Regions from separate parts of the Chromobacterium sp. ATCC 53434 genome, predicted to be linked through region 2. Evidence: riboswitches for the same ligand, from Rfam matches in the RefSeq annotation. Region 2 holds a riboswitch; the other holds the start of a gene.
The links. A riboswitch is a leader RNA that binds a small molecule or an ion and turns the genes downstream of it on or off. The one in region 2 is predicted to bind thiamine pyrophosphate.
Positions count from the first base shown of each region.

Region 1: it holds a riboswitch for thiamine pyrophosphate, as region 2 does, so the genes downstream of both, thiC (phosphomethylpyrimidine synthase ThiC) here and CXB49_RS05685 (thiamine ABC transporter substrate binding subunit) in region 2, are expected to answer to the same signal.

Region 1 covers NZ_CP025429.1:4,709,833-4,716,107, reverse strand. Annotated here, with positions in the region: gene CXB49_RS21035 (GGDEF domain-containing protein) at 1-310, shown strand, start outside; gene CXB49_RS21030 (GGDEF domain-containing protein) at 307-1,434, opposite strand; gene CXB49_RS21025 (DUF2789 domain-containing protein) at 1,555-1,794, opposite strand; gene CXB49_RS21020 (sporulation protein) at 1,869-2,561, opposite strand; gene thiC (phosphomethylpyrimidine synthase ThiC) at 2,667-4,565, opposite strand; TPP riboswitch at 4,643-4,790, opposite strand; gene CXB49_RS21010 (protein-L-isoaspartate O-methyltransferase) at 4,907-5,566, shown strand; gene CXB49_RS21005 (rhodanese-like domain-containing protein) at 5,569-5,895, shown strand; gene CXB49_RS21000 (uracil-DNA glycosylase) at 6,036-6,275, shown strand, end outside.
Region 2 covers NZ_CP025429.1:1,187,399-1,193,673, forward strand. Annotated here, with positions in the region: gene CXB49_RS05670 (ABC transporter substrate-binding protein) at 1-313, shown strand, start outside; gene CXB49_RS05675 (DUF1501 domain-containing protein) at 323-1,501, opposite strand; gene CXB49_RS05680 (DUF1800 domain-containing protein) at 1,512-2,957, opposite strand; TPP riboswitch at 3,082-3,176, shown strand; gene CXB49_RS05685 (thiamine ABC transporter substrate binding subunit) at 3,227-4,243, shown strand; gene CXB49_RS05690 (GNAT family N-acetyltransferase) at 4,279-4,833, shown strand; gene CXB49_RS05695 (iron ABC transporter permease) at 4,830-6,275, shown strand, end outside.

The DNA of each region.
Region 1 (6,275 bases), 1.6 Mb from region 2:
GGCGCTGGCCGGCGTGCTGAACGACGGCGTGCGCGACAACGACCTGCTGATACGCTACGGCGGCGAGGAATTCTGCCTGGTGATGCCGGACACCGGCGTCGATACCGGCCATCAGGTGGCGGAACGGCTGCGGCTGCGCTTTCACCAACTGCCGCTGCTGCCGGAACATCCGGAGCTGCGCTGCAGCTTCTCCGCCGGCGTCTACGAATGGCAGTGCCGGCAGCAGGACTTCGCCAGCGCCCAGCAGAAGGCCGACCAGGCGCTGTACCAGGCCAAGCAGGCCGGCCGCAACCGGGTCTGCCGCGGCTAGCGCGCCGCGACATCCTCCTCGCCCGGCTCCGCGTCCGGGACCGGGGAGGCATGATGGCCGTTTTCGTGGCGATGGACCTGCTTCATCGCGTACATGCGCTGGTCGGCCATGCCCACCAGCGTTTCCGGCGTGGCGAAATCATCCGGCCCGGTCTCGACACAGCCGGCGCTGATGGCGATGCCGGGCAGGATGGCGTGCAATTCCAGCCGCAGCCGCTCGACAAAGGTCTCCTCGGCCTGGGTGCGGCTGCAATTGGGCAGCACGATGCAGAATTCGTCGCCGCCGTAGCGGAAGCAGCCGTCCTCGAGCCGGGTGATGCGGGTGATGGTCTCCCCCAGCCCGCGCAATATCTCGTCGCCGCGCTGGTGGCCCTGGCCGTCGTTGATGGTCTTGAAGTCGTCGACGTCCAGATACACCAGCGTCACCTTCTCGTGGCGGCGTTGCGCGCTGCGCAGCACCCGCGTCAGCGTCTCGTCCAGGTAGCGGCGGTTCAACAGGCCGGTCAGCGGATCGGTGCGCGACATTTCCTCCAGCTGGCGGGTGCGCACCGCCACCTTTTCCTCCAGCGCCTGCGCGTACTGTTCCGACTTGTTGCGCGAGGTCTCGATCTCCGCCACCAGGCTGCGGATATAGGTCTCGAACACCAGCGCCACGTCGAACATCATCAGCTTGTCCATCGCCAATAGCGTGTGGTCGCGGACTTCGGGATCGGGAATCTGCGTGCCCAGCAGGTCGACCATCAGCGTCTTCAGCGACTGCACCGCCGCCAGGTACAGCTTGGGCTCGACGCCGATGCGCTTGTGCACCAAGCCGATCCGCAGCCGGTTGTTGACGTATTCCAGGTCGTAGACGCCGCTGAACAGGTCGATCGCGTAGCGGCGCTGGGCATTGCGCAGCCGCTGCAGCGTGTCGGCGTCGCCGATCAGCAGCGCGATTTCCGGCGTGCTGGTCTGCAACTCGTAGAAGCGCGCCACCAGATCGTCCAGCTGCGATTCGATCAGCACCCCGGCGGCGCGCAGCAGGAATTCGTCGCGCGGCTTCAGATCGAACAGCGTCTTGCGTTGCTCGATTTCGAAATCGGTGATGCGCAGCTGCTCCAGCAGGGTTTGGTCAGTCTGCTTCATACCGGCCCCCGTGTCATGACCCCTAATTAAAACTATATAGCGCCCGCCGGCTATGCAATGTCATATGCGGTTTCTACGTGCGGATCATGTCGTCCGGCCAGTATCCGGAATTAGAAAGACTCAATGCTCGGGCTGTTGCAGCAAGACCGCCAACTCGTCGACCGCCTCGCTCCATTCGGCGTCGCAATCCAGCGCCTGGCGCAGGAAGTCGGCCTGCGCCGGCGTCCAGTACGGCGCGTCGGCCAGCGAAGTGCGCGGCGGCAGCGGATGGCTGGCGATGAAGGCGCGAATGGCGGTCGGCTCGTCGGGCAGGCCAAGCTGGCGGAACAGGCCGGGCAACAGGTGATTGCTGGTATCCATTTCAGCGTCCTGTGGCTGGAAACCCTTCATGTTAGACCCGGAGCCGGGGCGACGCTGCCGGTCTTCCAGGCGGTTCAGAGTCCGAGCCGCGCCCTCAGTTCGCCCAGCCAGTCCGCCCGCCGCCAGTCGGCGTCCAGCAGCAGCGCCAGCCGGTGCTCCCCGCCGCCGCCGGCTATCACGACCCGCACCGGCGTCGCCCCGCCCTGCTCGACGGCGAAGTCCAGCGCTATCGCGCGCCAGTTCCAGCCGGCGTCGCGCGGACGCAGCTCGAAAATCTGCCGGCGCTCCGGGCCGGCGACGTCGGCGGCGAACAAATCCCAGCCCAGCCGGGAGAAGGCGTCCAGCAGGACCTCCATCTGCGGCGTCGGCAGGATCTGCAGCCAGCCGCCGGCGTCGGCGTCCCGCGGCCGCTGCAGGCCCAGATCGGTATGCAGCCACGACGGCGGCCGGCCGGCCAGGCCCGGCAGATGGTTGACCGGCATCGCCGGCGGCAGCGCCAGCCGGAACGGCAGCCGCCATTCGCAGCCGGCCGGAATCCGGCACGGACCGCAGACCGGCAGGCTGGCCAGCATCGCCGGCTCCCGGCCGGCGCCGTCGATCTCGGCCAGCAATTGCAACTCTATCTTGACCAGGTCCTGCGCCATGGCGCCGCCGTTGACCGTCACTTCGCCGCGCAGCAGTTCTCCAGGGCGCAGACGGGGATTGTGCAAGCGGGTATCGACGGTGGCGCCGCCGACGCCGATGGCGGCAAAAAGAGATTTCAGCATGATTTTGTTCTTGGCGATCCTGAATGAAGGCGGCCCGGCAACATGCCGGGCCGCCGCCATGCTATGCCAACAAAATCATGACAAACAGCAAAAAACGCTCATGGTCTACACCTTATCGTACAACTTGCTGCCGCCTTTAATGAATTCCACCGACTTTTCTGTCATGCCGCGCTGCAGCGCGTCCTGGGCGCTGATGCCCTGGCTGGCCGCGTATTCGCGTACGTCCTGGGTGATCTTCATCGAACAGAAGTGCGGGCCGCACATCGAGCAGAAGTGCGCCACCTTGGCGCTGTCCTTGGGCAACGTCTCGTCGTGGAATTCACGCGCCTTGTCCGGGTCCAGGCCCAGATTGAACTGGTCTTCCCAGCGGAACTCGAAACGGGCCTTGGACAAGGCGTTGTCGCGGATCTGGGCGCCCGGATGCCCCTTGGCCAGATCGGCCGCGTGCGCCGCCAGCTTGTAGGTGATGATGCCTTCCTTGACGTCGTTCTTGTTCGGCAGCCCCAGGTGCTCCTTCTGCGTCACGTAGCACAGCATCGCGGTGCCGTACCAGCCTATCTGCGCGGCGCCGATCGCCGAGGTGATGTGGTCGTAGCCGGGCGCGATGTCGGTGGTCAGCGGCCCCAGCGTGTAGAACGGCGCCTCGTGGCACCATTCCAGTTCCTTGTCCATATTCTCCTTGATCAGCTGCATCGGCACATGGCCCGGGCCTTCGATCATCACCTGCACATCATGCTTCCAGGCGATCGCGGTCAACTCGCCCAGCGTCTTCAATTCGGACAGCTGGGCCTCGTCGTTGGCGTCCCAGGCGCTGCCCGGCCGCAGGCCGTCGCCGAGGCTGAAGGCCACGTCGTAGGCCTTCATGATTTCGCAGATATCCTCGAAATGGGTGTAGAGGAAGTTCTCGCGGTGGTGGGCCAGACACCACTTGGCCATGATGGAGCCGCCGCGCGACACGATGCCGGTCATCCGCCCCGCCGTCATCGGCACGTAGGCCAGGCGCACGCCGGCGTGGATGGTGAAGTAGTCGACGCCCTGCTCGGCCTGCTCGATCAGCGTGTCGCGGAAGATTTCCCAAGTCAGGTCCTCGGCCTTGCCGTTCACCTTTTCCAGCGCCTGATAGATGGGCACGGTGCCGATCGGCACCGGCGAGTTGCGCAGGATCCACTCGCGCGTCTCGTGGATGTTCTTGCCGGTGGACAGATCCATGATGGTGTCCGCGCCCCAGCGTATGCCCCAGGTCATCTTGTCCACTTCCTCGGAGATGGACGAGGTGACCGCGCTATTGCCGATGTTACCGTTGATCTTCACCAGGAAGTTGCGGCCGATGATCATCGGCTCGGATTCCGGGTGGTTGATGTTGGCCGGGATGATGGCGCGGCCGGCGGCGATCTCGTCGCGGACGAATTCCGGCGTGATCTCGTCCGGCAGGCGGGCGCCGAAGCTCTGGCCCTTGTGCTGGCGCGTCATCAGCTCCAGCAGACGCTGGTTGCCGGCGGCCTCGAGCGAGGCTACATAGGCGCGGCGGTTCAGGTTTTCGCGGATGGCGACGAATTCCATCTCCGGCGTGACGATGCCTTGGCGCGCGTAATGCATTTGGCTGACGTTGCGGCCGGCCTTGGCGCGGCGCGGCTTGCGCTGCAGATTGAAGCGCAGCTCGGCGAGCTTGGGATCGGCCTCGCGGGCCCGGCCGTATTCGCTGCTGAGGCCGTCAAGCTGCTCGCAGTCGCCGCGTTCGGCTATCCAGCCGGCGCGCAACGGCGCGAGGCCGCTCTGGATGTCGATGCGGACGGACGGGTCGCTGTACGGGCCGCTGGTGTCGTAGACGAAGATGGGCGGATTCTTTTCGCCGCCGAACTGCGTCGGCGTGGCGGCCTGAACGATCTCGCGCATCGGCACGCGCAGGTCCGGGCGGCTGCCCTCGACATGAATCTTGCGGGAATTGGGCAGCGGTTGAATGGCGGCGGCGTCGACCACCATCTGCTTGTTGACGGGCGCGTTCATCGGGCGGTTCTCCAAATGCGATGAAACGGCGCAAGGAGCGATCCGGACGAACCGGCTGCGGGATATGGCGCGGCCATAGAGGGCAGGTGACGCTTCCCTACGCCGGTATTATCCGGGTCAGGTTCCAAGGGTATTTCTCACCCGCGCCTTGCCATCCGAGCCGATGTCCTACACTTCGGTAGTCATCCGCGTCGAACGCCAGGCGCAGGACCCCTAGCGATGCTGTGTGAAGGTAAGGCAAATATGGGATAATCGCAAGTTATCGTCATCATACGAGTCCTTGCCGCCGCCGATGTCCCCCGCGGACGGAGCGGACTCCCAGCCCTCCGGAGTTTAAGTTGATGGATTTCGAAAAAACCCGTTTCAACATGGTCGAACAACAGATTCGCCCGTGGGACGTTCTGGATACCACCGTGCTGGATCTGCTGTTTCACGTGAAACGCGAGGACTTCGTCGCCGACGGCCAGCGCCAGCTGGCTTTCGTCGACACCGAACTGCCGTTGCCCAACGGCGGCAAGATGCTGCAGCCCAAGATGGAAGCCCGGCTGGCGCAGGACGCCGCGATCAAGCCGACCGACAAGATCCTGGAAATCGGCACCGGCAACGGCTACATGACCGCGCTGCTGGCCAAGCTCGGCAAGCAGGTGGTCAGCGTGGAAATCGATCCGGCGCAGAAGGAACGCGCCGCCGCCAGCCTGAAGAAGGCCGGCATAGACAACGTCTCCCTGGTCGAAGGCGACGGCGTGCTGGGCCTGCCGGCGCAAGCGCCGTACGACGTGATCGTCGTCGCCGGCTCGCTGCCGGTGGTGCCGCAACAGCTGAAGGACCAGCTGGCCGTCGGCGGCCGCCTGATCCTGGTCGTCGGCGACCTGCCGGTGATGAGCTGCACGCTGATCGAGCGCCAGTCGGACACCGCCTTCCGCGAAACCGCGCTGTTCGAAACCTGTATCGGCCGCCTGCATAACTTCCAGGCGGTCGAGCCGGCCCGCTTCAGTTTCTGATCATGCTGCGCGAAATCACCGCACCGGAACTGGCGGCGCTGCTGGCCGATCCGCAGGCCGCGCGCCCGCTGCTGCTGGATGTGCGCGAAGGCTGGGAAGTCCAGCTGGCGCACATAGCCGGCAGCGTCCACATTCCGATGAATCTGATCCCGATCCGGAACGGCGAGCTGCCCGACGACACCGTCATCGTCGCCATCTGCCATCACGGCATGCGCAGCGCCCAGGTGGCGCTGTTCCTGCAGAACGCCGGCTTCGAGCAGGTGCTGAACCTGCAAGGCGGCATCGATGCCTGGTCGGTTCAAGTGGACCCGTCCGTCGCCCGGTATTGATATCGGATGGTGCGTCGCCCCAGAGGGGTGACGCACCCGAGCAACACCGCCTCCGGGCGGTGTTTTGTTTTGGAACGAATCGCGCAGCCATCATTCCAAACCACGTTAACCGCCTGACGATACGCCGCAAAGAACCCGACATGTCTTCTTCGACCTACCTCGCCCCCGCCCTCGCCCGCATCCATCCCGACTGGGAAGCGGTATTGGGCCAGCCCGCCATCGCCTCCCGCCTGGCCGAGATAGACCGCCAGCTCACGCTGCAGCGCCAAAACGGCAAGACGCTGTTTCCGCCGCCGCCGCAGGTGTTCAACGCGCTCAGCTTCGCCGCGCCGGCCGACGTCAGGGTGGTGATCCTGGGCCAGGACCCGTACCACGGCGAC
Region 2 (6,275 bases):
GCCCAATATCCGGATCGACGTCGGCGAAACGCTGGCGGTCAGCATGCGCAAGCTGCAGCTGGGTCGGATAGACCTGCTGCTGGCGACGATGTCGACCGCGCCGCGCGAACTGGCGCGGCTGCCGCCGCAGCCCGCCATCGCGCCGCTGGCGCCGGCCTGGCGCGCCGGAGAGGGGTATTACGTGTTCAGCCGCAACAGCGTGCCGGAACCGCTGTGCCAGGCTTTCGCGCGGACGCTGCAGGCGATGCGGCAGGACGGCACGGTGGCGCGTCTGTACCGCAGCCAGTTCGGCGAGCCGTATCCGGATCCGTGAGCGGGCCGTTCAGGCGCGCAGCAGCGGCAGCGGCGCGAAGCGGCCGCCCAGCACATCATGGCTGTCCTTGCCCCACCAGCCGTCTATCGCCGTCGCGTACAGCTGGCGGAAGTCTATCGCGTGCGGCAGATTGCCGTCGCTGACGCCGGCCAGCTGCGGCGTCTTGCCGTACAGGCCGCCGTTGACGCGGCCGCCTAGCGCGAAGTGGACGCTGGCGGTGCCGTGGTCGGTGCCGCGGTTGCCGTTCTCGCGCGGGCGGCGGCCGAATTCCGCATAGCTCAGCACCAGGGTGTCGTCCCAGCGGCCCAGCCGCGTCATCTCGGCGCGCAGCTGGGCGAGGCCGTCGGCCAATTCGGTCAGCAGGCGACCCTGCACCGGCTGCTGGTTGCCGTGGGTGTCGAAGCCGGTCAGTGTGATGCGCGCCACCGCGATGTCGACGCCGCGCGCCAGCGTGTCGGTCAGCGTGCGCACCGCCACGCCGAAGCCGCCGTTGGGCTTGGGGCCGGCCGTCGGCGCCTCGCTTGGCGCGGTGCGCGGCAGCGGCGCCAGGCTGGCGGCGGCCTGGCGGATGTCGCCTTCCACCTTCAAGATATGCTCCAGCGCCGAGCCGGCCCGGCCGGGCTGCTGATCGGCCACCAGCTTGGCCTGGCGGGCGAAGTCCTGCGGATTGCTCAGCACTACCGCGCGCGCGCCGCCGTCCAGCGGTCCCAGCACCTGGCTGGACAGCACCACGCCGTCGGCGGCGAAGTGCTTCGGCGTCGGCTGCTCGCGGAACAGCCGCGTCAGCCAGCCCTCGGTCAGAAACTGCTGGCTGGCCGAGGCGGTGTCCCAGATTTCTATCGAGCGGAAGTGCGACAGATTTGGGTCCGGATAGCCTACGCCCTGCAGCAGCGCCAGCTGGCGGTCCTGCCACAGCGGCATCAGCGGCGCCAGCGACGGATGCAGGCCGATCTCGCCGTTCAGCTGCAGCACCTGCTCGCGGGCGATGGCGATGCCGGGGCGCAGCCGGTAGTAGTCGGCGCTGGCATAGGGCACGGCGGTGTTGAGTCCGTCGTTGCCGCCCTTCAGTTCCACCAGCACCAAGAGGCGCTTGTAGCCGGCGGGGGCCAGCGCCCAGCTGAGATTGGGCAGCACCGACATCATCAGGCCGGCGCCGGCCGCTTTCAGGAATTCGCGTCGTTGGAACATGGCAGGCTCCTCATTCGACCTGGTAGGCCGGGTCCAGCAGCAGGCCGGCGACGGCCTTGGCGCCGCTGGCGTTGGCCGGCAGCGGATTGGCCGGCGGCACCGCCAGCAGCAGGCGCGCGGCGTCGGCGCCGTTTTTGACGCCGTAGATGGCGGCCCATTCGTCCGGCTGAAGCTTCATCGAGCTCAGGCCCTTGCTGACGAAGCGGCGGATGCGCGCCTCGCGGCCGGCCATCTCGTTCAGGCTGCCGTCGGCCTGGGCGTAGGCGTCGCGCGCCGGCGCCGCGTCGCGGGCGACGCGGTCCAGGAACTGCTTGCGGCTCAGCAGCGTGGCGCTGTTGATCCAGGCCTCGCCGCCGGGCCAGCCCTTGACGTTGGGCGGGGCGAACACGTCCTGGCCCAGCTGGCGGTTCAGGCCTGCGATGACGCGCCAGTCCGGCGGATTGAGATCGAAGGTCACCAGCGTGCCGACGGTCAGCTCCACCGGCGACTTCACCAACAGGCCCTGGCTGCGCCAGAACTGCGGCGTCAGCAGCATGGCCCGCATCAATGGTTTCAATTGATAGTGGCCGCGGCGGAAGTCGGCGGCCAGCTTGTTCACCGTCGCGGCGTCCGGCGTCGGCGACACGAAGTTGCGCCACAGCTTGTTGGTGACGAAGACGGCGGTGCTCGGCTGCTGCAGCAACAGCTCGATCACGTCGTCGCCGTCGAAATTGCCGCGCTGGCCGAAGATGGTCTTCTCGCCGGTGTCGCGCAGCCGCGGGCGGACGATGAACTGATCGTCGCGGTCCAGGCCCCAGCCGGTGAAGGCGCGCGCCGCCTCGCGGATGTCCTGCTCGCTGTAATGGCCCTCGCCCAGCGTGAACAGCTCCATCACCTCGCGGGCGAAGTTCTCGTTGGGCTGTTCCTTGCGGTTGTTGGCGGTGTCGAGGTAGCGCATCATCGCCGGGTCGCGGGCCACCGCGTGCAGCAGCTGGCCGAAGTCGCCCAGCGCGTAGTGGCGCAGCAGCAGGTTCTGCTGGTACATCATCTGCGGAGAGCGCACCTTGTCCAGCGCCGAGACGAAGTGGTTGTGCCAGAACAGCGTCATTTTTTCGGTCAGCGGCGACGGCGTGTCGCGCATCTCGGTCAGCCACCAGCTGCGCAGCTCGACCGCGTGCTGATTGCGCTCCTGCTGCAGCGCCTTCTTCTGTTCTTCGCTCAGGCCGGGCTGTCCGGGCCGCTCGAACGGCTCGTTGGCCCAGCCCGGCGGCGCGGTGACCGGCTGGTTGCGGACGCCGGCCAGTATCCTGTCGACGGCGGCCTCGCGGCTCAGCGGCGCCAGCGCGGCGATCTGCGCCGGATTGGCGCCGAAGCCGGTGCGCAGCAGCAGGTGGCGGGCGCCGTCGACGCCGATGTCGGCCAACGCCGTCAACGGCAGGCCGAGCAGCGCGGAGGCGAGCACTATGGTTTTGATCATCCAGGTTCACCACGGCATGCGGAATGACTATTCGACCCTCAGCATAGCCGCCGGTTTTCGCTGCGGTATTAAGCGCGGGGGCCAGAGTGTTAAGTTGTTTGCCGTGATCTCGGCTATACTGGCGCCCTGTCACCGGGGGTGCCTGCAACGCGGGCTGAGATACACCCTGAGAACCTGATCTGGATCATGCCAGCGGAGGGAGCGTGATGAAGCGGAATGTCGTCCGCCTTGCCTGCTTGCTCCGTGGCCGTACCGCACGGAGATTGTCCATGAAGCTGTTCCCCAAACTTGTCGTCGCCGCCCTGAGCCTGGCCGGCCTGTCCGCCCACGCCGCCGAACTGCGCGTGCTGGCGCACAGCTCGTTCAGCGTCGACAAGCCGCTGCTCGCCGCCTTCGAGAAGGAGACCGGCGCCAAGGTGTCCATCATCAAGGCCGGCGACGCCGGCGAGATGGTCAACAAGCTGATCCTGACCAAGTCAAATCCGATCGCCGACGTGGTGTTCGGCCTGGACAACAGCCTGATAGGCAAGGCCGAGCAGGCCGGCGCGCTCGCGCCGATGCCGGCGGAACTGGCGAAGGGCGGCAAGGTCGGCTTGCCGGGCGCCGCCGCCGTCGACTATGGCTATGTGACGCTGAACTACGACAAGGCCTGGTTCGCCAAGAACAAGCTGCCGCTGCCGAAGAGCCTGAATGATTTGACGCTGCCGGCCTACAAGAACCTGCTGGCGGTCGAGAATCCGGCCACCTCCAGTCCCGGCCTGGCCTTCCTGGCCGCGACCGTGCACGCGCTCGGCGAGGACAAGGCCTTCGCGTTGTGGGGCAAGCTGCGCGACAATGGCGTCAAGGTCAGCAAGGGCTGGACCGAGGCCTATTACACCGACTTCTCCAAGAACGGCGGCGGCCGGCCCATCGTGGTCAGCTACGCCACCAGCCCGGCGGCCGAGGTGTTCTACAGCAAGGAAAAACTGAGCGAAGCGCCGACCGGCAATCTGTTGCTGCCGGGCACGGTGTTCCGCCAGGTCGAGGGCGCCGCGCTGGTCAACGGCGGCAAGGAGGCCAAGCTGGCCGAGCGCTTCATCGCCTTCCTGCGTTCGGACGCGGTGCAGAAGGACATCCCGACGCGGATGTGGATGTATCCGGTGTCGGAGCGCGTCGCGCTGGACCCGGCGTTCAAGCACGCGCCGCAGCCGTCGGCGCACGACACGCCGGACAACGCGACGCTGGCCGCCAAGCAGCGCGGCTGGATCGCCCGCTGGACGCGGGTGGTGCTGAAGTCGGGCGCCTGAGCGGCTCCTCCTTTGGCGACTATTGCGGAGTTTCGATGAAGATAACGGACATCGTCAGTTCCCGGCTGATCCTGCGTCACCTGGACGCGGATTTTCTTGAGTCCTGCCTGAGCGGCGACATCGACGCCGCCATCGAGAGCCTGGGCGCCCGGCCGGCCGATGGCTGGCTGGAGGAGACGGCGCTGATGGCGGTGCGGCTGGCCGACATGGCGGCGGAGCCGGACTACGCGCCGTGGTCGGCGCGGGCGCTGCTGCGCCGCGACGATCTGGCCATGGTCGGCCACATCAACTTCCACACCTTGCCCGGCCATCCGTATCTGAACGGCTACGGCGACGTGGAGCTCGGCTATACGGTCTACCCGGCCTTCCGCCGCCAGGGCTTCGCGCGCGAGGCCCTGCTGGCGATGGCCGGCTGGGCGGCGGCGCAGGGCGGCGTGTCGCGGCTGGTGCTGTCGATCGCGCCCGACAATCTGCCGTCTCAGGCGCTGGCCGCGCAGCTGGGCTTCGCCAAGGCGGGCCAGGTGCGCGACGACGACGGCTGCGAAGATGTGCTGACGGCGATCTGGCCGTTGCCGGGAGCCGCTGTTTGAAGCAGTCCGCCGTTCCCCGGCTGTTGCTGGCCGGGCTGCCCTTGTTGTTTCTGCTGGCGCTGGCCGTCGCGCCGCTGCTCCGGCTGCTGGCCGAAGGCGGCCTGCAATTCAGTCCCGGCCTGCTGGCCGATCCTTATCTGCGCTGGCGGCTGCTGTGGTCGCTGGGCCAGGCCGCGGCCAGCTGCCTGGCCTGCCTGGCGCTCGGCGTGCCGCTGGCCTGGCTGCTGGCGCGTTATCGCTTTCCCGGCCGCGCGGCGCTGTTGCGGTTGCTGCTGCTGCCTTTCGTGATGCCGACGCTGGTGGCGGCGATGGGCGTGCTGGCGCTGTTCGGCCCGCAGGGCCTGCTGGGCGTCGATCTGCAGGATACGCCTTGGCTGCTGTTGTACGGCAATCTGTTCTTCAATCTGCCGCTGGTGGTGCGAGCCGGCTGCGACGGTTTCGCCCAGGTGCCGGCCAGCCGCTTGGCCGCCGCGCGCACGCTGGGGGCGTCGCCGTGGCGGGCGTTCTGGCGGGTGGAGTGGCCGGCGGCGCTGCCGTGGCTGCTGTCCAGCCTGTGCCTGGTCTTCCTGTACTGCTTCTCAGGTTTCGGTCTGGCGCTGATCCTCGGCGGTCAGCGCTACGCGACGCTGGAAGTGGAGATCTACACGCTGGTGGCCTACGAATTGAACCTGGCCGACGCCGGCGCGCTGGCGCTGCTGGTGTTGGCGGTATGCGGCGGCATCGCCGCCTGCCACGCCTGGCTGGCGCGGCGGCTGGCGACGGCGGCCAAGGTCGAGCCGCTGCCGCGGCGGCCGGTGGAGAGTCCGGCGGAGAAGCTGGCGCTGGCCGCCGCGCTGGCCGCGCTGCTGCTGTTCGCCGGCCTGCCGCTGCTGGCGGTGCTGTGGCGCGGCCTGACGGCGGCGTCCAGCTGGGTGGCGCTATGGGACGACGACGTCCGGCTGGCACTGTGGAACAGCGCCCGCTTCACCGGCCTGACCGTGCTGGCGGCCGGCGCGCTGGGCCTGGCCCACGCGCTGGCCTGCGGCCGCAGCCTGGCCTTGCGCGCCGCGATCTTCCTGCCCTTCGTCGCCTCGCCGGTGTGCGTGGCCTTCGGCCTGCTGCTGCTGTATCCGCAATGGAGCGCGGCGTTGGCCCTGTTGCTGGCGGCCTACGCGCTGCTGGCCTATCCCTTCGTCGCCAAGGCGCTGCTGACGGCGCTGGACGGCCAGCCGCCGCACTGGGGCGACGCCGCGCGCAGCCTGGGCGCCAACCGCTGGCGGCTGTTCCGTCGCGTGCAATGGCCGCTGCTGCGGCCGGCCTTGCGCCGCGGTCTGGCCTTCGCCGCCGCGACCGCGGTCGGCGAGTTCGCCGTCACGCTGTTCCTGGCGCGGCCGGAATGGCTGACGCTGACCACGCTGATCTACCAGCGGCTGGGACGCCCGGGCGCCGCCAACGCCGACGCG